Regions from separate parts of the Salinicoccus sp. ID82-1 genome, predicted to be linked through region 2. Evidence: riboswitches for the same ligand, from Rfam matches in the RefSeq annotation. Region 2 holds a riboswitch; each other region holds the start of a gene.
What was found. Region 2 has a riboswitch for S-adenosylmethionine ahead of J4760_RS06970 (LLM class flavin-dependent oxidoreductase). Riboswitches for the same ligand answer to the same signal wherever they lie in the genome.
Positions count from the first base shown of each region.

Region 1 (7,842 bases), on a different contig from region 2:
GGACATTGGGGATTTTCGATCATACATATGAAAAAGTGGTGTTCACACATTCGACGCCGACGACGCCGATGCACTTCGAGTTTGCGGAGGTCATCAAGTACTTTGCGCTGCGCGATTATGACTACATTGTCTATGAAGCCACCTCCATTGCGCTCGATCAGCGGCGGACGGACTTCATCAGCAACGAGATCGGTGTATTCAACAATTTCAGTCCAGAGCACCTGGACTACCATAAGACGATGGAGAACTATCTGGCTTCCAAACTGAAGCTTGCTTCATTAAGTGAACAGTGTCTCGTCAATGCAGATGTTCCCGAATACCGGAGCATCATGGACGATTCATACCATTTCTCGAAGCACCAGGATACGTACTACCGCTTCCGCACCGACATCGATCATATCGATCTTCGTGTGGGTGCTGCCCATTATACTGTAAAACCACGGTTCCTTGGGGAACATAACTACATCAATCTGGCGACAAGCATATTCACTCTGCTGAAGCTCGGGTATGATGTGGATGCGGTCATCGATGCTTCCCGCAAGATCAGCCCGCCGGTCCACCGCTTCGAGCTGTTCTCGAAAAACACATACGACTTCATTCTTGATTTCGCGCATACGCCAATCGCAATCAATGAATCCATCATCAACGCCATGAAGTATGCGGAGAAGGTCGATAAGAAGCTGATTGTCATGGTCACCGGCATCGGTCTCAGAGGTTATGAGAAGATCCGGATGACAATGGAGATGGTGCCTGAGAACCTCCATCGTCTCGTACTAGCTGCAGAGCAGGTCGGCTATGAGGATGAGTACGAAATACTGAAGATGATGCAGTCCTCGCTGCCTGAATCATATGATGAAACGAATACGATTACAGCAATTTCCAGACAGGAAGGCATTGTCCAGGCCATCAATCATGCGGATGACGCGTCCGTCATTCTGCTGACAGGCATCAATGAACCCCAGCACTACCGGGGCGAACTGCTTGCACATGATGACAAGGCATTCATCTTCAGCTATCTGGACAAATAAAAAAGACACTTCATTGAAAAGTGTCTTCTACTTGCTATAGTGAATGCCTAGCCATTCGTTTTCTGTGCCATTCTGACAAGCACTCTTGCGACTGTATCTTTTTCTTCGCTGCTGTCTGTTGATTTCCAGAGCTGTTTCAGTACCTGCTCCTCGCGGTTGCGTGGTTCTTCATGACCTGCAAGGTAGTCAGCAACTCTTTTCGCTGCTTTGGACAGCTGGTCTTCGTCCATGCCCAGTTTTTCACCTTTGGAGACCTGATCGCCGAGATAATTGATGAACTTGTTGTAGCTCTCAAGAATCTGATCTTTGTCTTCCTGATCCATGTTCTGTGCTTTTTGTTCTGGATTATTCATTTCTTCGTTAGCCATTCTTAATTCCTCCTATAATTTTCTAATGTCGTAATAATACGCACCGTATTCCAATTTGGGAGTGTAGTGTCATGAGCTTCCGGTAGAAATGGGAGTGTCCGGATTATTAATGCTCTAATCATATGATAGCCTTTTCCTGGCACACTTAAACAATTTTATATCCAGTAACGGAAGTTTGATATTATATTTGAATTTTCTCGATACTTTCTATATTGTATATAAATAAATAGCGATGATGAGAGGGATATGTATGAATGTTAAAGGTGTGGATATCGGAAGTGGGCAGCCGAAGGTGGTGGTTTCTTTCTCGAATCATTCGAAGGAGACGGTGGATGAGGAGATACAGGGTGTGCTGGACAATCCATCGGCAGTCGATGTTATTGAAATCAGAAGTGATGCATTTGATGCGCTGAGTCATGAAGCGCACCTCGCGCTCGTCAATCATATTATCGAGTCATTGAAGGACTACCCGATTCTCTATACTTACCGGACCCAGAGTGAAGGCGGCAAGGGTCAGAAGACGGCGGTCGAGTATGAATCGCTGCTCAATTCGGTGCTCGATGAGTGTGACATCCAGCTGATTGATGTTGAATTCTTCATGTACGAAGACATTGTTGATGCACTTATCGAGAAAGCGAAGCGAAAAGGAGTGCTGGTCGTGCTGAGCCAGCATGATTTCAGGGATACGCCGGACTTTGATGAAATAATGGCAACATACAAGGATATGAATGAACGCGGCGGTGATATTCTGAAGCTCGCCTACAACCCTGCGGATGGCCGCGATGTCCTCAGCATTCTGACTGCGGTACATGATGCGCGCCAGCAGCTGAAGTGCCAGGTGGTCGGCATCAGCATGGGAGAGCTTGGCAAGATTACACGTGTAGCAGGCGGCGTTTTCGGCTCCTGCCTGACTTATGGCTATATTTCACACAAGGCAGCACCCGGGCAGTTCCATGTACAGGATCTGAAAAACAACTTGAAGATATTTGAATAGAAAATAAAAACGTCCTGCTCGACGAGCTGGACGTTTGTCGTATCTAGAGGGTGTTCTGGAGGAAATCCTTGACCGATTCCGGTGATTTGGCATCTGCAGAGTGCAGATGGCCGAGCTTCTCGCCATTCTGGAAGATGAGCAGGCTTGGAATGCCCATGACGTCATTTTCATCTGCCGCTTCAGGCAGCTCGTCACGATTGAGCTCGTACCAGTCGATCTGGTTGTACTCTTCGAGGATCGGGTCGATGAACATGTTCATGCGTGTGCAGTCCGGGCACCAGTCTGCAAAGAATTTGATGATGATCTTATCATCGCCCTGTATTTTCTCTTTATAGTCATCATACTGTCTGATCGCTTCCATCATAAGTACTCCTTTATCAATTTATTTAGCTTCATTCTATCACCTTTCATTCGGAATATGGAAGATACATGCTTATTTGGCTTGCAATGGCGAACAGCTTTTACGTATATTAAAAGTAAGAAACCTTCTGGAGGATGACGAATGATTACATTTTATGAATACCCGAAATGCACTACATGCCGCAAAGGAAAGAAATTTCTTCAGGACAGTGGCGTCGAGTTCGACAGCGTCGACATGGTGAAAAGTCCACCGAGTGCCGAGGTGCTTCGTGAGCTCTTGGAAACTTCCGGCACGGATATAGACATGCTTTTCAATAAAAGGGGTAGAAAGTATAAGGACCTAGATCTGAATGATCGTCTCGATGACATGTCCCGGGATGAAAAACTTGCACTGCTTTCCTCGGACGGCATGCTGATCAAGCGTCCACTGCTATACGATGGTACAAGCGTGCTGCTCGGCTTCAAAGAGGCGGAATACAGGCAGCTCGTGAGCAGCTAGATTAGCCTTGCCTTCACAGTGGGACTTATGAGATTATATGAGTGTAGTAGAAAAAGGAGGTTATTGTCGTGGCAACACCTAAAGAATACAAGTATTCAGAAGATCATGAATGGGTCAAAGTTGAAGATGGCAAGGCAACAATCGGTATTACGGAATTCGCTCAATCCGAGCTCGGTGATATTGTTTTTGTAGAACTGCCTGCTGAAGGTGATGAACTCACTACCGGCGAATCTTTCGGCAGCGTTGAATCCGTCAAGACGGTCTCTGAACTCTACGCACCTGTCAGTGGTACTGTAGTTGAAATCAATGAAGGACTGGAAGACAGCCCGGAGCTTGTCAATGAATCTCCATATGAAGGCGCATGGATGGTTGTTGTTGAACTGTCCGACGAATCCCAACTTGATAAATTGATGAATGCCGATGCCTATGATGAAATGGTGGACGCATAAAGTGTAAACTCTGGACCCGGTCTGGAGTTTTTTTAAAAATATCATACCAAGGGTGATGACTATGTATTTTTCCGATAAAGTGCTTATTGTCGAAGGAAAGACGGATAAACGGCGTATCGAAGAAGTCCTGATTGAACCTGTACAGATCATATGCACCCATGGTACAATGGGTATCGCAAAATTGGATGATATTCTCGACCAGCTGAATGGTTCTGAAATCTATATTCTGTCCGACGCAGATAAAGAAGGCAGAAACATACGGAAATGGTTTAAAAAACACTTGAGTGAAAGCACCCATATATATATCGACCCGAAGTTCGGTGAGGTGGGCCGCTGCCCGCGGGACTATCTCGCCAATGTCCTCATGAGACATGATTTCTATGTAGATACGAGCCTGATCATGAAAGGTAAGTTCAGTAATGATGAAAGAATCCAGAGTACAAGATATTACCAGCCGTATTCAGTCTGAAGAGACGCTGATCATATTCGGCTATGCGCCGATATGTGCCAACTGTCACATTGCCGAGCGGATGCTCGACGTGGTGGCGGAATTGAGAAACTTCTCATATGCATCAATCGATCTGAACTACCAGAAGGACTTTATTGAAACATATGAGATCAGATCCACGCCGGCACTGCTGCTGTTCAAAAATGGCGAACTCACAAAGGAAATATATGCATTCCAGTCGGTTCCCTATCTGACTGAAGTAATGGATGAATTCCTTGTTGACGAATAGGAATACAGATGGTACTATTAATAACAATCTAATAAAAACTCTTATCAAGAGTGGTGGAGGGAAGTGCCCTATGAAACCACGGCAACCGTCATTACGACAAGGTGCCAATTCACATGATCGATTTGATCGAAGATGAGAGGCTGATGGTCGAAACCAATGCCTACTCAACTTTTGAGTAGGCTTTTTCTATAGGCGGACAGCCTGTACTGTCCAATATACAAGTCAGGATGAGACATATGATCGACATTCGTAATGCAACTAAAATTTTCAAAACTAAAAACAATGATATACAGGCAGTGGATGATGTGACACTCCACATCCGCCAGGGTGAGATTTTTGGTGTCATCGGCTACTCGGGTGCTGGTAAATCCACGCTGATCCGGATGCTGAATGGCCTGGAGCAGCCCTCCTCAGGCGAAGTGGTGATTGGAGAGGATGTCATCAGTACGATGAACCGGGCGAAGCTCAGGAAAAAGCGCCAGAAAGTATCGATGATCTTCCAGCACTTCAATCTTCTCTGGTCGAGAACTGTTGCGGAGAATATCAGTTTCCCGCTCGAAATCGCCGGTGTGCCGAAGAAGGATCAGAAGCGGCGTGTCGCGGAACTGATCGAGCTGGTCGGCCTGACGGGACGCGAGGACAACTACCCGAGCCAGCTTTCAGGCGGACAGAAGCAGCGTGTCGGCATCGCAAGGGCACTGTCGAATGAACCCGAAGTGCTCCTGTGTGACGAGGCGACGAGTGCACTGGATCCCGAGACGACGGATGAAGTGCTCGATCTGCTCGTCAGGATACGCGATGAGATGGACCTGACCATCGTGCTGATCACGCACGAAATGCATGTCATCCGCAAGATCTGTGATCGTGCAGCGGTAATGGAAGGCGGACGGGTCGTCGAAACCGGTCCCGTTCTCAAACTTTTCCAGAATCCGGAGCATGGTGTGACGAAGCGGTTCGTCAAAGATGACATCAATGACGAGGAGACGGCGCTCTCTTTCGAGGAGGTCAGGGAAATGTTCCCGACTTCGAAAATACTGAAGCTCGGCTTTGTCGGCTCCCAGTCGAAGGCACCGATCGTCTCCCAGGTCATCAAGAAGTATAATCTTGATCTCAACATTCTTTCAGGCAATATCAAGCGGACCAACAATGAATCATACGGCCACCTTTATGTGGCGATCGACATCAATGAAACGGACCTTGGGAACCTGGAAAGAGAGCTTGCCGAGCACGATGTAACAGTGGAGGTAGAAGGATGATGATTGGATTTATCAATGCGTTTGCTGAAATGTTCTCCTTTGAGAATGTGCGGTGGGACGATGTTTTAACAGCAACATATGAAACACTCTACATGACTGTCATTTCGACTGTATTCACTTTCATTTTCGGACTGGTGCTCGGAATCATCCTGTTCCTCTCCTCGAAAAGTGAACATGCAGCCAGCAGTCCGGTATACGGCTTTACGGCATTTCTCGTCAATCTGTTCAGAGCCATTCCTTTCATCATTCTGATCATCCTGCTCATCCCATTCACCAAAGTGGTCATGGGCACGATCATGGGATCCCAGGGTGCGCTGCCCGCTCTCATCATCGGTGCATCGCCATTCTATGCACGCCTGGTTGAAATTGGACTCAAAGAGATCGACAAGGGTGTCATAGAAGCAGCGGAATCGATGGGTGCAGGCACATGGACGATCATCCGCAAGGTGCTGCTGCCGGAATCACTGCCGGCCCTCATATCAGGTATAACGGTCACTGCCATCATGCTCGTCGGATCCACTGCGATAGCAGGTGTCATCGGCGCAGGAGGGCTTGGCAATCTGGCCTACATGGTCGGTTTCACGAGAAACCAGAGTGATGTCACTCTGGTCGCAACAGTAGTAATTCTGGTTATTGTCTTCATCATACAGATCATAGGTGATCTGACTGCCAAAGCGGTCGATAAGCGGTAATCAATAAAATAAATACAATAGGGAAAGAGGTAGAAGTACATGAAGAAATACTTTTTGCTGATGGTCATCTCAATTTTTGCAGCTGTTCTGGCTGCGTGCGGCAACGGCGGCTCGGAAGAAGCAGCGACAACCGAGGATAGTGAAGAAAGCGCCGAAACATCCGAAACGGCAGAAAACGAAGAAGCTGAAGAGGCGGGCGGAACAATCTCCATCGCAGCTTCACCAGCACCCCATGCTGAAATTCTTGAGGAAGCAGCAACGATTCTCGAAGAAGAGGGCATCGAGCTCGACATAGCGATCGTCAACGACTATACGACACCGAACCGTCTGCTCGCGGATGAGGAAGTGGATGCGAACTATTTCCAGCACACACCATATCTTGAAACAGAGAAGGAATCCCACGGCTATGACATTACGAGCGCCGGCAACGTCCATATCGAGCCGATGGCTGTGTATTCACAGGATTATGAATCCCTCGAGGATCTGCCGGATGGTTCGACGATTCTTGTATCCAACAACCCGGCTGAAGAAGGACGCTTCCTGTCATTCTTCGTCGATGCAGGCCTGATTGAAATCGAAGAAGGCATCGAAATCCAGAATGCAACTTTCGACGATATCACTGAAAATCCGAAGAACTTCGAATTCAACAATCAGACAGCACCGGAACTGCTCGTTTCAATGTATGAAAACAATGAAGCGCCGGCAGTCATCATCAACTCCAACTTCGCGCTTGATGGCGGACTGAACCCGGTTGAGGATTCCATTGTCGTTGAAGATGGCGAATCTCCTTATGCCAACCTGGTCGCAGTGCGCACTGGCGATGAGGATCGTGAAGATATCCAGAGACTCGTTGAAGTGCTTCAAGGCGATGAAATCAAGCAGTTCATCGAAGACAACTACGAAGGTGCAGTCATTCCTGTACAATAGCAGATGAACCTCCGGCCCGATGGCCGGAGGTTTTTCAATTGAAAAAAAGAGGGCCGGATTATCAATTGGAGTACTTATCACTATTACTTTTTCCATTTTGGGGGTATATTTATAATGTATGATCATGAATCCCGGAGGGGGAAGGAAAATGTATGGACAGAATACCCAGCTTTTCGACAAAGCGCTTGTCATGGTATCGTTTATCGTCTCCGCGTTTACAGCAGTTGTAGGACCATTGCTCATCTGGGTGCTGAAGAAGGATGATGATCCGGTAACAGCAGAAGCATTGAGGAACGTGGCGAATTTTGGGATTTCCTATACCATCTACATGTTCATCGCCTGGCTGTCATCCTTTATTCTCATCGGTCTCATCATCGGTCCGATCATCACCGTGCTGTTCTATGTGTTTCTGATTGTCGGTGCCATCAGAGCAAATGATGGCATTATGTACAAACCACCATTCACTCTCGATATCATCAAATAATCATTTTCATTTACCCCATGACCATTATCAGTCGTGGGGTTTATTTTG
Region 1 is NZ_JAGFLY010000003.1:212,095-219,936, reverse strand. Features, by position in the region: gene J4760_RS08895 (Mur ligase family protein) at 1-1,028, shown strand, start outside; gene J4760_RS08890 (DUF3243 family protein) at 1,076-1,396, opposite strand; gene aroD (type I 3-dehydroquinate dehydratase) at 1,647-2,390, shown strand; gene J4760_RS08880 (thioredoxin family protein) at 2,434-2,751, opposite strand; gene J4760_RS08875 (Spx/MgsR family RNA polymerase-binding regulatory protein) at 2,893-3,249, shown strand; gene gcvH (glycine cleavage system protein GcvH) at 3,318-3,698, shown strand; gene J4760_RS08865 (toprim domain-containing protein) at 3,760-4,167, shown strand; gene J4760_RS08860 (thioredoxin family protein) at 4,118-4,435, shown strand; SAM riboswitch class I at 4,474-4,574, shown strand; gene J4760_RS08855 (methionine ABC transporter ATP-binding protein) at 4,672-5,691, shown strand; gene J4760_RS08850 (methionine ABC transporter permease) at 5,688-6,383, shown strand; gene J4760_RS08845 (MetQ/NlpA family ABC transporter substrate-binding protein) at 6,423-7,310, shown strand; gene J4760_RS08840 (DUF4870 domain-containing protein) at 7,459-7,794, shown strand.
Region 1: linked by a shared signal. The riboswitch ahead of J4760_RS08855 (methionine ABC transporter ATP-binding protein) and the one ahead of J4760_RS06970 (LLM class flavin-dependent oxidoreductase) in region 2 are both predicted to bind S-adenosylmethionine.

Region 2 (7,842 bases):
TACTTGGATGAAGATAAGAGAGAGACATTTAAGCTTGCAAAGCAGCTTATCTCGAGGGTGCTTCTGAATTCGGACTCTCTTCATCTCAAGGAGCAGGTCACATTTTTCAGAGCTGTCATTCATCTGATGGAGCAGCAGTCGACAGAAGCGGTGGATCTGCTTAAGGATGCTGCCCTTCCAAAGCTGCCGGCGAGTACCCTTCTGGCACAGTCCTATCAGATGCAAGGGGAAAACCAGAAAGCGAAAGCTGTTCTGCAGATTGAGGTCTATCAGAATATCGTCTTCATCATCGGAGATTTTACAATGATGATAAAGAGTGGACTATACGATGATCTTGAAAAGCTGATCAAAAAAGGTGAAGCAATGGACGAAGTATTCAATCTCAAAGCACTTCATCCGAATGCCATGCTGAACTTCTATCTTGTGTCAGCCATGCAGCTTGTCGATGATCGGGAACGATGCTTCCATCATCTCAGTGCGTTTCTGGAATCTGTGGAAAATCTGCTCAGCGACTATTATCTGCATGGGGATGAATTCTTTACGGAAATCGATGAGTGGGTGGCAGATTTCGACATCGGTAAGGACGTACCGGTAAATTTCGGTATTGCCAAGGAACAGCTGGTGAATGCACTTGTCGATAACCCCGCTTTCATGGAATTGAAAGATGATATAGCGTTCAAGAATATTGTTCATAGATTGAAAAAGATTGTGGAGGAAAATTGATATGAATATGGATATACAGGAATATCTGCCATTTTTGATTCCTTTATTTCTGCTGCAGCTGGTCCTGATGGTGACTGCACTCATCATGATCATCAGACAGCAGAGATTCAGATACTTCAACAGAATAATATGGATCGTTATTGTAATTATCCTTAATATTATCGGGCCGATCCTATACTTTGTATTGGAGCGTAGATGATATGGATATTTTAAGGATAGAAGGGCTTAAGAAGGCGTTCGGTGAGAAAGCGGTCATAGAAAATCTGAACCTCGAAGTGAAGGCTAATGAAATATATGGTTTTATCGGCAGCAACGGTGCGGGAAAGACAACGACAATGAAAATGGTGCTCGGTCTGCTTGCGGCGGATGAAGGCGATATATATGTGTGTGATGAGAAGGTGCGCTTCGGAGATACTTTGACGAACCGCCATGTCGGCTATCTGCCGGATGTTCCTGAATTCTATACCTATATGAATGCAGTGGAATACTTGAAGCTATGCGCCGATATTACACGAGTGGAGAAATTGTCGCAGGGGAAACGGATCGATGAACTGCTGAAACTCGTCGGGCTGGACGGTGAAAAGACGAAGATCAGGAATTATTCGCGAGGTATGAAACAACGGCTGGGTATTGCCCAGGCACTCATCCATCGTCCGAAACTGCTGATCTGTGATGAACCGACAAGTGCCCTTGATCCGAAAGGACGGATGGAGATACTGAAAATCCTGAAAGAGATCACAAAGGAGACGACGGTCATATTCTCAACCCATATACTGTCTGATGTCGAACGGATCTGTGACAGGGTGGGGATTCTTTATGGTGGCTCGATTGTGAAGGCTTTCGATCTGAATCAGGACGCACTCGGTGAAAAGGGTATTGCCATCGAGCTGGACCGGGCTGCATATGAAACATTGAAACCGTTGCTGGATATCCAGCATGCGGAAGGGACGACATACGTCGTAGCGAATCATTCCTTGAAGGAGATCTATGACACGCTCCATGACCATGAAATATATCCTTCAAAAATCATAAAAGAGCAGAAATCGCTTGAAGATGTGTTTCTGGAGGTGACATCATGAGACAGATATCTGCACTGTTCCGAAAGGAGCTCATTGAGTCCTGGCGCAACTTCAAATCGATGGCCTTCCTCATCGTATTCATCATCATCGGAGTGCTCAGCCCCTTTACAGCACTCATAATGCCGGATATCCTCAGCATGGTCATGGAAGATTCAGGTATAAAGGCGGATATTCCGGAATCTACAGCGCTGGATTCATACACACAGTTTTTCAGCAATATGAATCAGATGGGGCTGGCCATATTCGTCATTATTTTCGGCAGCATCCTCACCCATGAGTTCAGCCGCAACACATTGGTGAACCTGGTGACAAAAGGGCTGAAACGGACAAATGTCATCGTTGTAAAATCGCTGTTTCTCGTGTTCCTCTGGACGCTTGGATACGTCATCAGCGCATTGGTGACATATGTCTACACCCTCTACTATTGGGATGAGTCAGCGAACCATCTGGTACTATCATTCGCAATGACATGGATGTATGGCCTGTTTGTCATCAGTCTCATCATGCTGGCCTCAACCTTCTTCACCACTAGTTTCATTGCAGTGCTGTCCAGTGTATTGGCCCTCGTCATCGTGATGCTGATGGCAAGCATCCATCCGGATATTGCAGAATACCTGCCGCAATACTTGATCGGGAGCAATATTGGTCTGCTTGCCGGGGAGATTGAAAGCGGGGATGTCCTGTGGTCTTCGGTCATAACAGGGGCTGCAACACTGGTGTTTTTCATGCTTGCGATACTGAGGTTCAAAAAAGTGCCGATGAACTGACATCTTTTCGATAATCGTCGCAATAAAGCCCCCTTCATCAACCATCGAAGGCTGATGAAGGGGGCTCGTCTTTCCATTGAATGCCTAAGATCTCTGTTCCGGCATCATACATAATATGCAGTTTGGTTCTAATATGGTTCGGATTCGTTGCCTTTATCCACTGCTTCTTCTGTGGCCTTCTGCTGGCTCTTGGTACCTTTGCCGTATCTGGACTGCTCTCCGGCTTCACGGCCTGGCATTTCCTCTTCCTGCATGTCTTTCATTTCCTGGGTTTTCTTTTCGATGCCTTCTTTGACAAGGCGGCCGTATTCTTCGTCGGCCTGGCTGAAGTGATAGACCATTGCTTCCTGGATGCGTTCGTCACACTGTGACAGCACGTTCGAAAGGTTGCTGATCAGTTCTTCGCGCTCCCAGTCGGCCAGGTTGCGGTAGGTTTCGCCGGCCTGTCCATAGTTGTTCGGACGATCGATCGGCTTGGTCATTGCTGCTGCATTGTATGTCGGCTGATGCTGAGGTGCTTTTTCTTCCGCTTCCTCGAGTCCGCCGATCATGGATGGTTCGTAGTTGATGCTCGGGTCGCTGCTGCCTTCCTCCGGATTGCGGTGATCGAGCTGGCCGCGATGCTGGTTGGTGCGCACTTTGTTCTTCGGTGCGTTGACCGGCACTTGAAGGTAGTTGGCACCAACGCGATAGCGCTGCGTATCGGAGTAGGAGAACGTCCGGCCAATCAGCATCTTGTCATCGGAGAAGTCCATGCCATCGACGAGGACACCGGTACCGAATGACGCCTGTTCGATTTGTGCGTGGAAGTCGGTCGGATTCTCATCGAGTACCATGCGGCCGACAGGCAGCCAAGGGAACTGGTCCTCGGGCCAGAGTTTCGTATCATCAAGCGGATCGAAATCGAGTTCCTCATGGTAGCCGTCCTCCATGATCTGGACGAACAGTTCCCATTCCGGATACTCGCCACGCTCGATTGCTGTATAGAGGTCCTGTGTGGCATGGGCGACGTTCCGTGACTGGATATAGTTTGCATCCTCCTGTGTCAGGTTGCGGATGCCCTGCTTCGGTTCCCAGTGGTACTTGACGAGTACAGCTTCACCTTCATCATTCACCCATTTATACGTGTTGACCCCGGACCCCTGCATATGACGGTACGTCGCAGGAATGCCCCACGGGGAAAACAGGAAGGTGATCATGTGCGTCGCTTCCGGTGAGCGGGAGACGAAATCGAACATGCGTGTCGGATCAGGGACGTTCGATACCGGATCGGCCTTGAAGGCGTGGATCATATCCGGGAATTTCATGGCATCACGGATGAAGAAGATTTTCAGATTGTTGCCGACGAGGTCCCAGTTGCCGTCCTCAGTATACATTTTTACAGCAAATCCTCTCGGATCCCGTTCCGTTTCCGGTGAGTCCTTGGCACCTGCAACGGTGGAGAAGCGTACCATGAGCGGTGTCTTCTTCCCTTCGCCCGAGAATACTTTTGCACGGGTATATTTCTCGACCGGCTCATCGCCGACCTTGCCGTACGTCTCGAAGTAGCCGAATGCGCCGGTACCACGTGCGTGAACGACACGCTCCGGCACTTCCTCACGGTCGAAGTGGGACATCTTCTCAAGGAAATGATAGTTCTCCATCGTCGCCGGTCCCCGGTCACCGATGGTGCGCAAATTCTGGTTATCTGTAACAGGGCGGCCCTGGCGGGTCGTCAGTGTATCGCGTTTCGCTTCCTTCTCGCGTGGGATTTCATTTTCCTTCTGATAGTTCTTATCTGCCAAAATCAAAACCTCCTATGAAATAGTCATTCAACCAAAATCGTATGGTACTGAAAACATATCAATCGGATAGGCTATAATTTATAATTCTTCTAATCTGTACACTTATGATTATAGATTCTGAAATATTCAAAATCAAACGATACGGCGCATTATAATTCCTATTTAAATACTATAATTTACTATTGACACCATTGCTGTGATGGTATATTCTAGTCATCACAACTTAATATTTTCTGAATATTCTTATCCAGAGAGGTGGAGGGACTGGCCCTTTGAAGCCTCGGCAACAGACCAATTGTGTACTGTGCCAATTCCAGTAGCGACTTGCTAGAAGATAAGAAGGGATGCATGTATTCATATATACAGAAGCCCCCTCTTCTTATCTTAAAGAAGTGGGGGCTTTTATTTTGAAAATGGAGGCATGACTATGACAAAGAAGCAGATTCATCTGAATGGATTCATCCAGAACTCGCCATCACCGCACTCTACAGGACTATGGAAGCATGAAAAGGATCAGGGCACCCACCACAACCGCCTGGACTACTGGACGGATGCGGCAAAGACACTTGAACGGGGAAAGTTTGACGCAATGTTCATTGCAGATGTACTGGGTACATACAGCGTCTATGGAGACAGCCATGATGCGGCGGTGAAGCATGCCGTCCAGCTGCCTGCCCACGATCCGACACTCGTGATTCCGGCCATGGCGGCAGTCACGAAGCACCTTGGGTTTGCACCGACGATATCGACGACATATGCCCAGCCCTACGCCCTGGCACGGCAGCTTTCGACACTCGATCATCTGACAGAGGGCAGGGTCGCCTGGAATGTCGTGACATCCTACCTCGAGAGCGAAGCGGTGAACCTCGGCCTCAAGACACGGCTGCCGAAGGAGATGCGCTACAACCGTGCCGATGAATTCCTCGAAGTCGTCTATAAGCTGTGGGAGGACAGCTGGGAAAATGATGCGGTCATATATGACCGGGTCAGTGATACATTCGCTGATCCGCAGAAAGTGCATCTGATCGATCATCATGGCGAATTCTTCGACGTACCGGGACCGCACCTTGTTGAACCTTCACCGCAGCGGACACCGGTACTTTTCCAGGCTGGTGCATCGCCGAAAGGGCGTGACTTTGCAGCAAAGCATGCAGAAGCGGTCTTCACGAAAAACCATTCGCTCGCCGCCCTCTCGGCCTATGTGAAGGATATAAGAGAACGTACTGTAGCACAGGGGCGGCAGGCGGATGATATCAAAGTATTTCCGATGATCCTGCCGATTGTCGGCCGTACGGAAGCGGAAGCATATGAGAAATATGAAGCGCTGAAAGACAGCGTCAGCTATGAAGGGACGGCGGCACTGCTGTCCGGTCACACCGGCATCGACTTCTCCCGATATGATCCGGACCAGTACATTGAAGATATTGAGACAAATGCAGTACAGGGGAATCTTGATATGTATGCAAAAGACCCGGACCGCAGATGGACATTGCGGGAGGCGATCAAAAATCATGGTCTCGGCAACGGCACAGTGAAGTTCATAGGGACACCAAAACAGATTGCGGACCGGATTGAAGAATGGGCGACCGAAGGGGACGCCGATGGGTTCAACGTGGCCCAGGGGGATTCACCGGGGACTTTCGAGGCGTTCGTGGACCTTGTCGTCCCTGAACTTCAGGCGCGCGGCATCTACCGCACCGAATATGAAGGAGAGACGCTGCGTGAGAACATGTTCGGCAAGGGCAGGGCACATATTGCGGAGAACCATCCAGCGAGAAGACAGAAACTGGCCAGTCATATCAAATAGGAGGGGATGTTCATGGAACTGATCACTTTATATACATGGATTGGTTTCGCAGTATTTCTGCTGCTGATGGCGGCAGTCGGCTATCTGAGTTCAAAGAAGATGAAGACGATGAGCGATTTTGCGATCGGGAACGGTCTCGGCCCGTATGTGCTCGGCTTTTCATTTGCAGCGACATACTTGAGTGCTGCAACATTTCTCGGCTACCCGGGATGGTCCTATGAGTGGGGACTGTCCAACCTCTGGCTGTTTCTGGCCATGATCGGCGGTGGACCGATCGGCGTGCTGATGGTGGCCAAGCGGATCAGAAGGCTCAACACGAAGCAGAAATCCCTGTCCCTGCCGGACTGGCTGGGAGATTTCTATAACAGTGACATCCTAAGAGTGGGCACTGCACTGATCCTGCTGTTCAACATATTCTATATTGCCGCCCAGTTCGTCGCCGGGGCGAGAATCTTCGAATACCTGCTCGGCATGTCCTATACGACTGGACTTCTGCTTATTGCGGCCATCGTCGTTGCATATGTATTTGCAGGCGGTGCCTTGGCGGATATATACACAGATGCCATCCAGGCGGTCTTGATGGCAGTGACTGCCCTGATCATCTTCATCTCAGGTCTCGTAATTTTCTGGCAGGGCAGCCTTTCCGGCACATTTGCCGGCATTTCCGCAGACCTTGCTGCCCAGAATGAGAATCTGGTAGCGGTGTTCAACCCGGAATCTCTGCACTTCTACTCCTTCGGTGCTGTATTCGGTGCAATTTCCATACAATGGGCTTTCGCCTCTGCACCGCATCTGTTCAATAAAGTACTGGGACTGAAAAATGAAAAGGATCTTGGCAAGATGATTGCGACATATGTCATCGTCGCATCACTCTGTGTACTTGTGCTCTTCGGCGGACTGTACAGCCGGGCGGCTCTCGGCGGTGCGGTGGCAGCGACCGATCTGGCACTTGTCGACTACATCATCTGGGCATTTCCCGCCATTTTTGTGGCGCTGTTCGGCGTGGTCATCCTGGCAGCTGCGATGTCCACAACCGATGGCATATTCGTCTCCATCTCAACAGTATTCGCCAATGATATCTATCTGAAGTTTCTGGTCAGAAGAGGCATCATCAGAACAAGCGATGAGCAGGCGCAACGCACAGCTTTCCGTATCAGCCGGCTGACTGTTCCAATCATCGGACTGCTGGCACTGCTGATTGTCATCCGCCCACCGGAATACATGGGGGACGTCATGTGGATCGGCATCTCGGGCATTGCCGCCGGCACCATGGGGCCGATACTGCAGGCTGTCTATGCAAAAAGGAAGGCACCCGCACGTGCTGCCGAACTGTCGATGTTCATCGGGCTCGGTTCCTACCTCTTCCTTTATTTCAGCGGCATCATTCCAAGCACGATGTCAGCAGGAGCAACTGCGACATTCATCGGCATCGCTACAATCAATGTCGCTTCATGGGTACTGCGCCCATCCACTGAAGCACAGCCCGCAGAAGGGGGAGGGTCATGATGTTCGTCAATGAAATGCTGTCGATATGGCTATACGGTTTCATCGGAGTGCTCTCACTGATTGCGCTATTCATATGGCAGGGGTATATGAAAGACTAGGATGTCCTACGGGGCATCTTTTTTATTTTCCATAGATGGACCGCGTGGAAAATCTACTGCCATATCATCTTGCACTTT
Region 2 is NZ_JAGFLY010000002.1:299,296-307,137, forward strand. Features, by position in the region: gene J4760_RS06945 (helix-turn-helix domain-containing protein) at 1-723, shown strand, start outside; gene J4760_RS06950 (PLDc N-terminal domain-containing protein) at 725-922, shown strand; gene J4760_RS06955 (ABC transporter ATP-binding protein) at 924-1,802, shown strand; gene J4760_RS06960 (ABC transporter permease) at 1,799-2,569, shown strand; gene J4760_RS06965 (catalase) at 2,698-4,353, opposite strand; SAM riboswitch class I at 4,594-4,694, shown strand; gene J4760_RS06970 (LLM class flavin-dependent oxidoreductase) at 4,781-6,160, shown strand; gene J4760_RS06975 (sodium:solute symporter family transporter) at 6,173-7,666, shown strand.

Region 3 (7,842 bases), 100 kb from region 2:
CCATCAGTCCCTCAGCTCCTTTCCTGTGAGTTCGAGAAAGATGTCACTCAGTGTCGACCGCTCACTTGAAAGCTCCGTATAGCTCATACCTCTTGATTCCATGAACTTGATGAGATCCGGCAGATTGTTCTCCTGCTTTTCAAAATGGATCAGGTAGTTTCCATTTCTTTTTGTCACCTTTACGACGTGGGGCAGCTCTTCAAGCTGTGCCTCGATTGTCTGATCTTCTGTAATGAAGCCGACTTCAATCCGTTCTTGCGTGGAGATTGTGTTCTGCAGCTCATGGACAGTACCGGAAGCAATATTACGACCGGAATCCATGATGACCATGCGGTCGCACAGCTGCTCGGCCTCTTCCAGGTAGTGGGTTGTATAGATGATGGTCGTTCCCTGGGCTTTCATTTTACGTATGCCTTCCAGTATGAAGTTTCTGCTCTGTGCGTCGACTGCGACCGTAGGCTCATCCATGAACAGAAGCGCCGGCTTATGCGCGATTCCACAGGCAATGTTGAGGCGTCGTTTCAGGCCGCCGCTCAACTTCTTTGGAACGAACTTGCGGTACTTGCCGAGATCCACAAACTCGATCGCCTCCTCAACAAGCACCTTGCGTTTCTTGCGGTCCGTCACATAGAGTCCACAGTAGAAGTCGATGTTCTCGTAGACATTCAGCTTGTCGAAGATGGCCAGCTCCTGGGGTACGATGCCGATTCGGCTTTTGACCGCATTGTTGTTCGGATGCACCTGCTGGCCGAATATCTCGATTTCTCCTTTGTCGAAAGTAAGTAGTGACAGCATGCAGTTGATTGCAGTCGTCTTGCCGCATCCATTCGGACCGAGCAGTCCGATGATTTCTCCTTCTTTTGCTGCAAAAGAAAAATGGTCCAGTGCGATCAGCTCATTATATCTTTTGACGACGTTCTCCATTCTGATCATGGCAATATCCCCCTGTATTGATTGATGCTTTCAGTTTATACTGTTATTAAGTTCTGCGTTAGTGTATAGAATAATGACTGCACATGACATCTGTCATGAATGGGGGTGGCTGGCCTGATAAATGTAATGGAAAAGATGGTTCTTTATTTTATTCTCACGGCGTACTACTTCATCACCATTGACGAGCCGAGCCTCGTGATCGCGCTGCTTGCCTTCATCCTGTTCTTCATTGTGGATGTGTTTGAATACCGCTACAGTGTGCTTGCCGTATCAGCAGTCTATCTGGTCTTCATCTTCGCAAGCACAGAGTGGATATTCTATATGCCGCTGTTCACACTGGTGGTCGCAGTAAGATATGGAGGTATTGCCTTCGCCACGCTGGTCCTCCTTTTCATCGAAGCGGAGGTCATCCTACTGATGATTGCACTCTTCGTCCTCTACATGAGCTATCTGAGGGCAAGGCTTGATTCATATGAAAGGGAGAACCGGAAAATAAGGGATCAGCTGACGAGCGACAACCTGCTGCTTAGACGGCAGCATAATGAACTGCTTAAAAATCACGAGAAGGATGTTCATATGGCGGGGCTTAATGAGCGCAACCGTATCGCACGGGAAATGCATGACGCGCTCGGCCACTCACTCAGTACAAGCATCCTGCTGATAGAATCCCTCCAATACATAAAGGATGAAGCAAAGATAAAGCAGTCTCTTCAACTGCTGCAGGAGCGTCTGAAGGGCGGCATGGACGATATACGGACAAGCATCCATCAGCTGTATGAAACCTCGATTGACCTTGAGGCAAGGATCAGTGACTACATCAAGGAGATGGACCGGTATCACATACGACTGAGATATGACGTCACTTCCGCTCTCGACCATGAAATGAAGATGGATATATTGAGCATCATCAAGGAATCGCTGACCAACATCAGAAAGCATTCGGATGCCGAGAACGTCAGAATCGCAATCAGGGAACAGAAGGATGTCATCATAATCTCCATTAAAGATGACGGGTCGGAACGTCCTGCAGTGAAGAAGGGGATGGGGTTGCTTGCCATGCAGGAAGTGGTCGGGAAGTACAACGGCATCTTCAATACATTCCATGAGGGCGGGTTTTCAATCCACATCACATTATATAAGGAGGGGGAGAGAGATGAACATAATCATAGTGGATGATGATGCACTGGTGGTCAGCGCTCTCAGTACCATTCTCGAAGGTTCCGGCTATACCGTTGCCGCAACGGGCCGTAGCGGGGAGGAGGCGATTGAGCTGTATAGACAGTATCAGCCCGATCTACTTATGACGGATATCAGAATGGATGGTGTAACAGGGCTGGAAGCGAGCCGAAAAATACTTGAGCAGTGGGCGGATGCCAATATTCTCCTGATCACGACTTTCAAAGATGATGCGTACATCCATGAAGCACTGAAGATCGGCTGCAAGGGGTATCTTTTGAAGGATAATTTCAAGGGCATTCTTCCTGCTATCCAGGCAGTCGCTTCCGGCAACATGGTATTTGACAGCGATATTGTAAAAAGCATGGCGACGAAATCCCATTTCAAGGCGATGGAGGCACTATCAAAGCGGGAGTGTGAAATACTGGAGCTTGTTGCAGAAGGACTCAGCAACAAGGAGATTTCAGAAAAACTGTACCTGAGCGAGGGGACGGTCAGGAACTACATTTCCCAGATGCTCAACAAACTCGAACTGCGCGACCGGACACAGCTCGTAGTGTATTATTATAGAAGCTGAACTATTGACAGATAATTCTTTCTGCTTTATCATATCCATTAACCTACTAATTTAATATGAATTTAATTCTTATCCAGAGAAGCTGAGGGAGATGGCCCTATGACGCTTCGGCAGCGGGTTCTTTGAACACTGTGCCAATTCCATCAGGTGCACGCCTGGAAGATGAGAAGAGATGAATTGCAGGAAGCTCTTTTCTTATCCGAAAAGGGCTTCTATTTTTATAGATGGTTAAGCGGTTGCGGAACAGGTGATGGAAAGGATAGAGTTGCGAGCAGTAGGAGATAGACAAAGCAGGAGGAATGACTATGGCTAAAATATATGTACTGCATGAAAATCCGGAATGGACAGAACATCTTTTCAGACGTCTCGATGAACTGGGGCTGCCCTATGAGGACTGGCAGCTGTCTCAAGGTACGGTGGATCTGACAGCCACACCGCCTGAAGGCATCTTCTACAACAGGATGAGTGCCTCGTCACATACACGCGGCAACCGCTATGCACCTGAACTTTCCAATGCTGTATTGGCATGGCTTGAGCATCATGGTCGTACGGTCATCAATGGCAGCCGGGCACTTCAGCTTGAGGTGAGCAAGGTGCTGCAGTACCTGGAACTCGAGGAGCATGGTGTAAAGACACCGAAAACCGTCGCTGCAGTCGGAAAGGACCAGATACTTGAAGCTGCAAGGCAGTTCGAAGGTCAGTCCTTCATCACAAAGCACAACCGTGCTGGAAAGGGTCTTGGTGTCCAGCTGTTCGATTCCATCGAGGTACTCGAAAGATATGTAGAGAGTGATGCGTTCGAGGCGCCGGTCGATGGCGTGACGCTGCTCCAGGACTACATCAAGTCTCCGGAATCCTTCATTACGCGCTGTGAGTTTGTTGGCGGTGAATTTGTCTATGCCGTCCGTGTCGATACGTCGGAAGGGTTTGAACTATGCCCTGCAGATACATGCTCGATCGAGGATCTGTTCTGCCCGGCAGACAGTGCACCTGCCGAGACGCCGAAGTTCAGAATCGTCCAGGACTTCGACCACCCTGTACTCGAGAAATACAGGCAGGTCCTGAAATCCAATGACATCCAGGTCGCAGGCATCGAATTCATCCAGGATGAGGCAGGAAACATCTACACTTACGATATCAATACGAATACAAACTATAACAGCGATGCAGAAGCGGAAGCGGGCCAGTTCGGCATGCTTGAACTTGCAAAGTTCCTGAAAAGCGAGCTTGAAGCGGTGACAAAGACATCGGTTTCTGCATCGAAATAATCGATGGCAGTTAAAAACCTCATCCACAGAATGAGGTTTGAGGAAGTAGAAATAAGAGCAGCGAAAGTCGGAAATATCGTGGAATTTGATGATATGAGAGGCAAAGTCGAGAAAGTGAATGAAAACTCGGTCATCGTCAATGGCGTTTCAGGTTTGTTGGGGGTGGGCGAGTGGGAATGAGGTTGGCCCTCCAACTTGCCATGGCACCGCCCGCGATGGTGAATTAATCTCCTAACTTGCCATGGCACCGCCTACGATGGTGAGTTGATGCCATCACCCCACCCCACCCCGCCCAATCCCAAAAAAAAGACTGAAGACATGTCATTTTATAATGACTTTGTCTACAGTCTATAACCTCATCCACAGGATGAGGTTTGCTTTTATCCACTTGCTACAAAGCCCTCAGGCCTTGTCGTCCTTCATTCCGACAAATCTTACCTGCTCGATGGATGAAGTCCGAATTTTGCCATGTGGATCCTTTTCGACCAGCTGGAGGTCCTGGGCGAAAGTATCACCGATGGGAATGATCATCTTTCCACCGGGTGAGAGCTGACGGACGAGGGCAGCGGGGAGTTCCTTGGCGGCCGCAGTCACCATGATCCGGTCATAGGGCGCATGTTCCTCCCAGCCGAGATTGCCATCACCATAGTGGAAGTGGATATTGGAAAATCCCTCTGCCGCCAGTTTTTCTTTGGCACTTTCATGAAGTGCTCTGATTCTTTCAACGGTATACACTTCATTTGAAAACTTGGCGAGAAGTGCTGTCTGGAAGCCGGAGCCGGTTCCGATCTCAAGCACCCTTTGGTCTGTTCCAAGCTCGAGGCGGATGGTCATTGCAAGTACGAGGGAAGGCTGGGATATCGTCTGACCATGACCGATGGAGAAAGGCATATCCATTTCCGCCTGTTCCTTATGCCGGTCCATAAACCTGCTGCGGTCGAGTGTCTGAAAAAATGCTGTAATTTCTTTGGCATCATATTTCATGAGTCTCACCTTCCTTTTTAAGTGGCTACCCTGAAAAACGACAAACAATACAGTCGGGCATTTCAATCTCCATCATCTGATCGGAATCAGATATGTTTCAATGAAGTCGCGCTGCTCTTCGAATTTTGGTGGCAGGGACAGATTCTCTCCCAGTGATTCCACAGGTTCATCAACATCGAAGCCTGGACCGTCCGTGGAGATTTCGACTGTAATATTGCCCACCGTAGTAATATAGAGTGCTTTGAAGTAGTGACGGTCGACGATGCCGGAATTCCGCCAGTTTTCCTGATCGACCTTCTGCTTCATTTCAAGCAGGGCATCCTCATCATCCACACGCAGGGAGAAATGATGGACACTGCCATAGCCTTCCTTTTCCAGCTGGCTGTTACGCTGTTCGATGACATACACGCTGCCGTTGCCGACGTTGACTACAGCTTCAGTAGCATCATCATCGAATTCACCTTCAACCCGACCTCCGAGCAGTTCCAGAAACTGGACCATCGGCTTGATGTACTGCACGGTCACTTCGACGGCACCGATGGAAGTGATGGCATACTCATTGGGTATTTCGGGATGGTCATTCGGCGTAGTGTGTTCATCACTCTGTTCGACAATCAGCGCAAGCCGCTGCCTTTCGTTATCTTCGAATTTCATGATGGTCCTGCCAAACTGCTCGATGATGCCTTCATGATAGACGCCTTCATCCGCAAAGCGTTCCTTGAAGAATTCGAGTGCCTCTCTCGTCGGTACCCGGAAATAGGTTCTCGAGATGCTGTTGGTGCCAGACTGGTACTGCGGTGCATTCACGATTTCAAAGAATGTGATATCTGCGCCCGGGGTGCCCATGTAGTCGGCATAAAAGAGGTGATACATGCTTGTATCGTCCTGGTTCACTGTCTTCTTCACCAGTCGCAATCCAAGAATGTCCGTATAGAATTCGTGGTTGTCGAGTATCTCCCTGGTGATGGAAGAGACGTGATGGATACCTTTTACTGTCATAAATATCGCTCCTTCTGTGTCTATTGCTTCAAGTATATTATAGTAATAGGGTAAACTCTAATAAAGGAGGACGTGACAATGGAACATCTATTCATAAAAGCAAAAAACGGCAAGCAGAATACGCTGATCCTTTTCCATGGCAGCGGGGGCAGGGAGACGGATCTGCTTGAAGTTGCCACAATGGTGGACGGATCAGCAAATATACTGGCTTTGCGCGGTGATGCCGATGATGATGGGCAGGTCCGGTTTTTCAAGCGTCAGGGCAGAGGGCATGACATGGAGAGCCTGAACGCCGAAGGAGAAAAGATCTCCGGGCTGCTCGAACATCTCGCGCACGAGTATGGACTGGATCTTGAAAAGGCGATCTACATCGGCTATTCGAACGGTGCCAACATGGCTGCACATCTGGTGTTCAATCATCGAATCCCGGTCGCCGGAGCGATGCTGATGCATCCGGCATATAAAGGCGAGGTGCCCGAGAAGGCGGAACTGCTCGGCAAGAAGATACTGCTGACAGCCGGCGCCCGCGATATGGTGGCGACAGCGGGGGAAGCCTATCAGCTGAAGCAGAAGCTTGAACTGAAAGGGGCATCGGTGGACGTCAAACTGACCGATGGGGGTCATGAAATCGTTTCTGAAGAGCTGATGGAAGGTCACGTCTGGTACCTTAAAGTAAAATAGGATCCCTAATCGAGATATCTTTCCATAAGGTAGCGTTCAAGACCGCCTTCATCACATGTATGTGAAGTGATATCATCCGCTTTTTCCTTGATGGGCTCGGGCGCATTCTTCATTGCTGTGGATCGTCCGGCCCTCTCGAACAGGGGCAGGTCGTTCATCGAGTCGCCGATTGCGTGCACGTCCTCGAAACTGAGGTCATAGTGATCCAACAGAATCTCGAGGCCATTCGCCTTATCGCGGCCATTCAGCATGAGTTCTGCATTGTGGCGGCTTGTCGTATAGAGTGCATAGATGGACTTATCCTGGTGGTTTTCGAGGTAGTCGTACCAGTCTCTTATCTTCTTCATATCGGTGCTGAAGAAGAACATCTTCACAACGTGTTCGAACGTAAGCTTTTCCACCCATTGCGTAGTGCTTTGTAGTGTCTCTTCTGCATAGCGGTACTCAGCATTCATCATGGTTTCAGGCTGGTCCTGGCCGAGATCTTCATATACATATGCCTGATCCTGCAGCAGTGTCCGGCTGGAGTGCTCGAGTGTATGGATTTCATAGTATATCTCCTTGCTTCTGGCCTCTTCGACCATCCGTGCCACAAATTCCGGTTCGAAAGAAGCGGATTCAACGAGTCTGCCATCGATGTAGATGCCCATGCCGCTGGCTGCAACATAACCATCGAGGGGACACCCTTCTGGTGTGATGCTGGTGATTTCATGCGGCGTCCGTCCTGTTGCAAAAAAAATGAGAAAGCCCCGTTTTTTCAATTCAACCAGTGTTTCGACCAGACTTTGGGAAAAGTTCCCGCTATGATCGAGAATGGTGCCATCCATATCGAGCGCTAATGCTTTCATTCTATCTCTCACTCCAATTTATCTTTTTTAAGGCACTGCCGTGTCCAGTGCAGATATGTTAAAATGTTTCTATTATTCTATCACGGGGGGATATCATGGCACAGACAGCTTTGAAAAGATCCATCATGGACGGGGTGACCATCGGCATGGGATATCTTCCTGTTGCGATTGCGTTCGGAATCAGTGCAAAACCGCTCATGTCTCTTCTGGATACAGTACTGATGAGCTTCATGATCTACGGAGGTGCGAGCCAGTTCCTTGTTCTGCAGATGCTCACATCAAGCAGTGCACTGGCCATCACCATTGCTGTATTCGTGCTCAATTCGAGACATTTTGTCATGGCGTTCAAGGTCAACTACGACCTTAAGCATGAAAC
Region 3 is NZ_JAGFLY010000002.1:402,007-409,848, forward strand. Features, by position in the region: gene J4760_RS07385 (ABC transporter permease) at 1-4, opposite strand, end outside; gene J4760_RS07390 (ABC transporter ATP-binding protein) at 4-933, opposite strand; gene J4760_RS07395 (sensor histidine kinase) at 1,060-2,109, shown strand; gene J4760_RS07400 (response regulator transcription factor) at 2,087-2,686, shown strand; SAM riboswitch class I at 2,753-2,855, shown strand; gene J4760_RS07405 (ATP-grasp domain-containing protein) at 2,992-3,954, shown strand; partial or broken gene J4760_RS07410 (DUF2187 family protein) at 3,985-4,095, shown strand; gene J4760_RS07415 (protein-L-isoaspartate(D-aspartate) O-methyltransferase) at 4,357-4,938, opposite strand; gene J4760_RS07420 (VOC family protein) at 5,011-5,937, opposite strand; gene J4760_RS07425 (alpha/beta hydrolase) at 6,016-6,618, shown strand; gene J4760_RS07430 (HAD-IIB family hydrolase) at 6,624-7,466, opposite strand; gene J4760_RS07435 (AzlC family ABC transporter permease) at 7,562-7,842, shown strand, end outside.
Region 3: linked by a shared signal. The riboswitch ahead of J4760_RS07405 (ATP-grasp domain-containing protein) and the one ahead of J4760_RS06970 (LLM class flavin-dependent oxidoreductase) in region 2 are both predicted to bind S-adenosylmethionine.

Region 4 (7,842 bases), on a different contig from region 2:
CGATGACGCTATCGAACATGGGGAACGTAAAATTACCGAAGTCCATGGAAGCGTACGTTGAACGCATGGATATTGCCCTGTATCCAACAAGCAGAAGTCCAATCAGCTGTGCGGCCGGAACGATTAATGGCCGCATGACAATTACGTTTACACTGTCGATAGCGGAAACGGATATTGTAAGGGATTTTTTCATAGAATTGAAACGGTTGACCGGCCTTGAAATAGAGATCAATTCCAATGAGTGGGGGAACAGCAATGAACCATTGTGAACAGTGCACTATCAATACGAAGCATAATATATGTCCGCTATGCAGCCAGCAGTTGGCATCCATCGATTCCAAGATGGAGAATAGAACATATCCGGCTTATGACAGGCAGTCATTGGGCAAAAGAAAGGCACCGAGAATTGCGGTATTTGCAGGTCTTTCCATCATACTGGCATGCATATTCATCAATCTGATCATCATGCCGCATTTTCTATGGGTATTCTATGTCATGGGTTCTGTTGCCTATGCAGTGATTTCATTGAATCATACGATTCTGTCGAAATCCCATCTTGGCAGCAAGATTGTCGGCCAGGTTGCGAGTCTGACGCTGCTGCTCCTGCTTATCGATTCACAGTCGGGCTTCCTCAGGTGGTCGATCAACTATGCAGTCCCTTTCCTCATCGTTGCCGGTCTCGTGATGGTGACACTCTCAATCCTGACGAAGCGTCTTAAGTGGAAGGGGTATATCAGTTCCATCCTGATGATTGCACTGAGCTTTCTGCCGGCCGCACTGTATTTCTCGGGTCATGCTACAGTTATCTGGCCGAGTGCAGTCGCCAGTCTGTATGCCTTCATGCTGATTGTGTTTTTTGGTGTGTTTGCCCATCAGACCCTATGGACCCAGTTGAGCAGAAGACTTCATATATAAAGGCGAGAGCCCTCTACTTCAATCGAAGTGGAGGGCTCTTTTATTATTGCTTATAGATGATCAGCACAGCAAGTGTGCTGCCATATGAGAACTTGATATCGATGATTTCTATCTGATGGTTCTCATATAGAAATTCGTTCACTTTCTTATCAAGGCCTTTCTCCGTCATGGCACTTATGGTCTTCACCTTCATTAAGCTTCATCCCCTCATTATCGTTTAATCATATTATCTCCTTAAATTGACTGAAAAGTCACGTAATAATGCGTCGGAAATGGTAAAGTAGTGGCTAAGGGGGAGATACGAATTGAAGGACTACATCAAATATATGAATCTCAAATATCATAGCGAAGAACAAAGCCTTTATTTCATCAGCAGTGAGAGTGGCACGCAGCAGTTATGGAAAATGAATATTGATGGCGGACAGAAGCAAAGGCTCACCGGATCTGATCAGAATGTAAAGAACTTCTGGATTGAGGGGGGGCATATTACAGTTGCAATCGACTATCATGGCAATGAAAGAAACCAGTATCATGCATTCGATGGCAAAGACCTGACGATGTTGACCGATCAGCCGGATTATTTTCATTATTTTGGCATGTACGATAAAGAGAAGCATACGTATACAGTCATCCGCAACCATCATGAATCCTCGGCTTTCGAATTATGCACAATCGATGAAGCGGGTGCTGTTGATATTATTCGCACTTTCGACGCTCCCGTCCATTTCATCCATGAACTGTCACGTGGACGGTTCCTGATGTCGACGGATGTGAATAATGTCGATCAGACGTTGATAATTTTTGACGCGGAGACGGGGAAAGTGAAGACACTCCAATTTCCACAGGCGAGGTATGCAAATTTCAAGTTTGTCCGGAATACATGCCTATGCCTCAGTGACCTGGCCGACGGTTTTAAAAATATATACGAAGTCGATCTCGAGAATGGTACATATGAGAAACGGACCAGCTTCCATTGGGATATCGAGCATTTCAAATTGTTTGAAGACAATCGCAGAGCGTTGCTGTCATGCAATGAAAATGGCTGCTCTTCGCTGTACACCTTGGATCTCGCAACATGGGAAGTGGCCGAACTGCCTTTTGAAAAGGAAGGTGTAGTCCATTCAATGGCTGTTGGGGAGGGTGATAATGTCTTTTTGATCTATTCCTCCGTGGATCAGCCCCACCTGATCCACCGTTATCACCTCACCCGGAAGAATTCTGAAGTGATTGCCGATAATGGGAAAGCTGAAAAAGTAGCGTGGCGCATGGCAGGCTATCCGTCGTTCGATGGATTGGAGATTCCATATTTCATCTACGAAGCAAGCTCGGCTGGAGGGGCTGTCATCCATATCCACGGCGGACCGGAATCACAGGCCAGACCGGAATTCAATGCACTCTACCATCGCCTGAACAGGGCGGGTCTCTCTGTGGCTGTACCGAATATACGCGGCAGTATGGGATACGGACGCGCCTATCTTGAAGCGGATGATAAGGAGAAGCGGCTTGCTGCGATGCAGGATATCGTGGAATTGAGACAGCATCTGATTGAAGCAGGGTATGCAGATGATTGGAATATCAGTGTAATGGGCAGAAGCTACGGTGGTCTGATGACACTGCTGCTGGTCACGCATCATCCGGATCTGTGGACTGCTGCAGTGGATATTGTCGGCATATCGCATTTAAGGACATTCTTTCGGCATACGCCCCCATGGAGACGCAGCCTGAGAGCAGCCGAGTATGGTTCCATAGAGGCGCATGGTGCGTTTCTGGATGATATCTCTCCGCTTTCCAGAAGCAGGGCAATCACTGCCCCTCTGATGATATTCCATAGTCATCATGATTCACGTGTGCCATATACTGAATCCGTGCAGATGGCGGACGCCATGACAGAAAGCGGGCAGGATGTAACTTTTACAGCCTATGGCAATGAAGGTCATACTTTCATGCATCGGGAAAACCTTCAGGATATGAACCGAAAGATTACTGAATTTCTTGCTGCGTACCACACAAAAGCGTAAAAATAGGAAGCACCGAAAGGTGCTTCCTATTTTTATTCACTCAACAGCTCGTCGGAAAGAGAAACGATATACTTCAATTTTGCCCACTGTGCTTCCTCTGTGAGCTCATTACCATGGTGTGTGGAGGCAAATCCACATTGAGGGCTCAGGCAGATCTGGTCTTTTGATACGTATTGTCTGGCTTCCTCGACACGTTCCTTGATAACATCAGCATTTTCCAGTTCACCATGCTTGGAAGTGAACAGGCCGAGAACAACCTGGGGGCCATTCTCAGGGATATGCGCCAATGGTTCAAAATCTCCGGAACGGTCATCATCATACTCGAGGAAGAAACCGTCCACCTGCTCTTTGGCGAACAGCACAGGAGCAATTTTGGCATAGCTGCCTTCAAATGCCCACTTGGATCTGTAGTTTCCACGGCACAAGTGAGTCGTCACTACAAGGTCATCCGGCTTCTTCTCAAGTGCACCATTGGCGACTCTCAATGCGAGGTCGATCAGCGTCTCCCTGTCGTAGCCGCTGTCATTGAACGGAACTTCAGGGGCACTGAGGCCGGCGATATACACATCATCCAGCTGGAGATATCGGCAGCCGGCATCGTAGAAGGCCTGTATGGCATCCTGATAGGCTTTGATGACATCATCCGCATATTCCTCGACGTCAGGATAGATATCGAGGTTTCTAACACCCGCATTGAACAGCTGGTTCGGGCTCGGAATGGTCTGTTTGGCTACTGCACGATCACCGACGATCTCCTTGAATTCCTTGAAGTCGGCCACGTGGGGATGGTCAGGGTTGAAAGATACTTTGCCGGTTACTCGGATGTTGTATCTTTCCGTTTCAATGCCGTCGAACTGGTAGCCGTGGTCCGGTATGTAGCCTTCCACACCATCCAGGTGCTCCAGGAAATCAGTGTGCCAGAAGCGGCGTCTGAACTCTCCATCTGTAACTGCTTTGAGTCCCACCTCGATCTGCTTGTCGACAACACGCTTGATCTCTTCTGTTTCAATCTCCCTCAGTTCTGCATAAGATATCTTATCCTGGGCGTAGTCCTTTCTCGCCTGGTGGATGCTGTCAGGCCGCAGAAGACTGCCCACATGATCCGCTTTGAATGGTGCCTGCACTGTAGTTTTTGTCATTTTAATCCCTCATTTTCAAATTTTAATATAATAAATCCCCAACTTATCCGGTTAAGATAAATTGGGGATGAACACCCGTTTATCTCATCTGCGAGCATGGCTCTCTGGATTTAGCACGACACTTCATGTACGTTGCTGAGGTTTCATCGGGCCAGTCCCTCCACCTCTCTGGATAAGAGTTGTAATTATTATATTAGTGAGTACTCTAAAGGATAAAGAATTTTCTGTCAAGTGAAGCAGTAAGATTGACTATAACCATTTTTATAAATAAAGTATAAATAACTTGCTAAAAGTAAGTGTGTATTGTAATATTGAATTGTCTTTAATTAGAGATAATATTTTCTGGAGGGATTACAATGACAAAATTCGTATCAGATCCAGCGCACTCCGAAGTCGGCTTTCAAGTTAAACATATGATGGTTTCAAAAGTGAAAGGGTACTTCGAATCATTTATATTTGAAGTGGACACAGACAAGCTGGAAACATTCGAGAATGCTGAAGTGTATGCAGAAATAGACGTAGAGAGCATCAGCACAAAAAATGCAGATCGTGATGCGCACTTGAAATCAGAAGATTTCTTCAACGTTGAGAAGAATCCCAAAATCATCTTCAAATCAAGCAATGTTACGAAAAATGGGGATACAGTGACCGTCGAGGGCAATGCAACAATCAATGGCATCACCAAGGAGATGAGCATCGACCTGCAGTACAATGGCAAGGGCACAAATCCTTGGGGGCAGGAAGTGCATGGCTTTGAAACTGAGTTTACAATCAATCGTGAAGACTTCGGCCTGACATGGAACCAGCAGCTTGAAACTGGCGGTGTACTTGTCAGCAAGGACGTCAAGGCGATGCTCGAACTTCAGTTCTCCGAGCAGAGCAAATAGAATAGGCAGTATCCGGTTCAACTGGCCACGGGAAGTGATTTTTCACTCTCCGTGGTTTTTTTGATGTATAAACTGGGGACAAAAGCAATTGTCAGAAGTCATTTCCTCAATTTACAATAAAATTCAGAACTGTTATACTCGCGAGAAGTCCCTCAATAAAGGAGATGGCACATGGGAATGAAGAAAAGAAAACTTCTATCAGGTGCAGCTGTGTCGATCATGCTGCTGTCAGCATGCAGCAATGATATCGAAAGCATCCAGCAGGCACTTGATGGATCGGAAGAAAAACAGGCATCTGCTGTTTCGGAACTGCAGCAGGTGATGGAACTGGAGAGCCAGCTCCAGAATGCATTTCAAACGGGTATATCGGAAGATGAAGATTTGAGTTCTTTTTCTGACGGGTCTGCTGCTGTCTTTACTAATATCGATGAAAGAAAGCAGGCATTGGAGAATCTCGATGGCATCAGCAGTGAACTTACCGAGCAGAAGGAAAAGTTTGCAGAAATTGATGTACAGAGCGTTTCTGAAGAAACCGTCGATGAGGTTGAAAATACCATCCAATCCTTGAACGAATCCATTGATGCGTTTGCAGCGAAGTATGGAGAAGACCTTGAACAGCAGAGGGATTATTTCGAATCCCTGGGGCAGGATGACACTACATATGAAAATTTCAAGACAGGGATAGAGTCCATCAATGACAGTCGCGAAAAGACGCAGTCACTGCTTGTCGAACTGGATACGGAGATTGCTGCCTTGCAGAATATGCAGGGTGACCTTTCCTCACAGCTCGACGCAGCAGCCGATGAATGATGTTACCAAAGGAGATGGACATGATGAAGAAAAGAGTACTTCTATTGATGTGCTGCGGCAGTATACTATTTGCCGGCTGTCAGAACGATAGTCCTGAAGATGAATCGAACGCCGACGCATCCTCACACCAGGCGGCAAACGAAGAGCAGCCGGAATCAACTGAAGAATCAACTGTGGAAGAAGTGACGGAAGAAGCTGAAACAGTGGAATTGCCAAAACCGGTTGAACAAGCAGCATATGAGTATAGTGTCAACGAAAATACATATGCAATACAGCCGATCGAAGGCAGCAGTGCAGAGCCGCAGGTCGCCCTGCTGACATATGATGACGCACCGGATGGTCATGCTGTCCGGATTGCTGAAATACTTGCACAGCATGACGCGCCGGCCATATTCTTTGTCAATGGAATGTATCTTGAATCGGAAGCGGGCAGGGATGCTCTCAACACGATCCATGAAATGGGTTTTGAAATCGGCAACCATACACAGACGCATGCCAGCCTGCCGGATCTTTCACCAGAAGCACAGCGCGCGGAGATAGTGGAGACAAATGATCTGGTTGAAGAGATTACAGGTGAGCGGCCCCGCTTTTTCCGTGCCCCTTTCGGACAGAATACCGAAACATCAAGCCGGATTGCCAGTGAACAGGGGATGGTACTGATGAACTGGACGTACGGTTACGATTGGGAGGCAGCCTATCAGGAAGCGGATGCTCTGGCGGACATCATGGTCAACTCGGAATATCTCAACGCCGGTGCCAATCTGCTCATGCATGATCGTGCCTGGACACGGGATGCCTCTGCCGATATTGTCGAAGGTCTGAGAGGCAAAGGGTATACCATCGTAGATCCGGACAAAATTTCATCTCCGGAAAGAGAGGCGGCAGCCGAATGAGCGGACGTATGATTGGTTCAGCAATAGCACTTCTATTTTCAACACTATTTATTGCATCGGAAGCAAGTGCGGCGGAAACTTCGGTGCTGGATCTGCATGAAGGTCCTCTGCTGAGTGTACCGGAGGAATTTCCAGAGCAGTTCAAGTATGACAGCGGCGTCGATATCGCCTATCCGGAGTCGGGGGTCAAGGGCATCTATGTATCTGGATATTCCGCGGGTGGCGCAAGAATGGATGATCTGACCGGTCTCATTTCAAATACAGCGCTGAATGCGATGGTCATCGATGTCAAAGAGGACGAAGGCTACATGATGATGGATCTTGATTCCGACAACGAGACGATCCAGTCGCTTTCCTATGATTATGTGGATCCCGAAAAGCTGATGACACATATGGAGCAGGAAGAAATATATCCAATTGCTCGTGTCGTCGTCTTCAAGGATTCACAGCTGGCCGAAGCAAGACCCGAGCTCTCCTTCACGGATCAGAACGGCAATGTGTGGAAGAATGGTCGTGGAGAAAGCTTCGTCAATCCTTTCTCAAAAGAAGTATGGGACTATAACGTGGAGGTGGCGAAGCAGGCTGCAAAACTGGGATTCAAGGAAATCCAGTTCGACTATGTCCGCTTCCCCGAAGGGTTTGAACACCGCGCAGATACACTCGAGTACACGATGGGCGAATATGAGAATGCGGATATGAATGCAGTCGACAAGCGCGTTGCTGCTGTGACTGATTTTGTAGCATATGCGCGACAAGCGCTCGAGCCATACGATGTGGATGTGTCCGTCGACATCTTCGGCTATGCAGCCACCTTGCCGGAAGCGCCCGGCATCGGCCAGAACTTCTCCAAGATAGCGAGCAATGTCGATGTCATCTCATCCATGATCTATCCGAGCCATTGGGGAAACGGCTATTTCGAAATTCCGAAACCCGACCTTGAACCGTATGAAACCATTTCGGAATACATGAGGGTAGAAAATGAAGTACTTGGACAGCTTGAAGATGCTCCTGTATCCCGGCCTTGGCTCCAGGACTTCACTGCTTCATATCTGGGCGCTGGAAACTATAAGCAGTATGGTGTCGAAGAAATCGAAGCACAGGTGCAGGCCCTTTACGATAATGGCGTACAGGAGTTCCTGCTGTGGGATGCCTCGAACAGATATACGCGAGGCGTGGATTA
Region 4 is NZ_JAGFLY010000001.1:1,013,867-1,021,708, reverse strand. Features, by position in the region: gene J4760_RS05330 (alcohol acetyltransferase) at 1-269, shown strand, start outside; gene J4760_RS05325 (DUF6320 domain-containing protein) at 256-915, shown strand; gene J4760_RS05320 (sporulation protein Cse60) at 959-1,108, opposite strand; gene J4760_RS05315 (S9 family peptidase) at 1,221-2,933, shown strand; gene J4760_RS05310 (5-methyltetrahydropteroyltriglutamate--homocysteine S-methyltransferase) at 2,966-4,072, opposite strand; SAM riboswitch class I at 4,154-4,251, opposite strand; gene J4760_RS05305 (YceI family protein) at 4,429-4,959, shown strand; gene J4760_RS05300 (YkyA family protein) at 5,131-5,769, shown strand; gene J4760_RS05295 (polysaccharide deacetylase family protein) at 5,790-6,662, shown strand; gene J4760_RS05290 (putative glycoside hydrolase) at 6,659-7,842, shown strand, end outside.
Region 4: linked by a shared signal. The riboswitch ahead of J4760_RS05310 (5-methyltetrahydropteroyltriglutamate--homocysteine S-methyltransferase) and the one ahead of J4760_RS06970 (LLM class flavin-dependent oxidoreductase) in region 2 are both predicted to bind S-adenosylmethionine.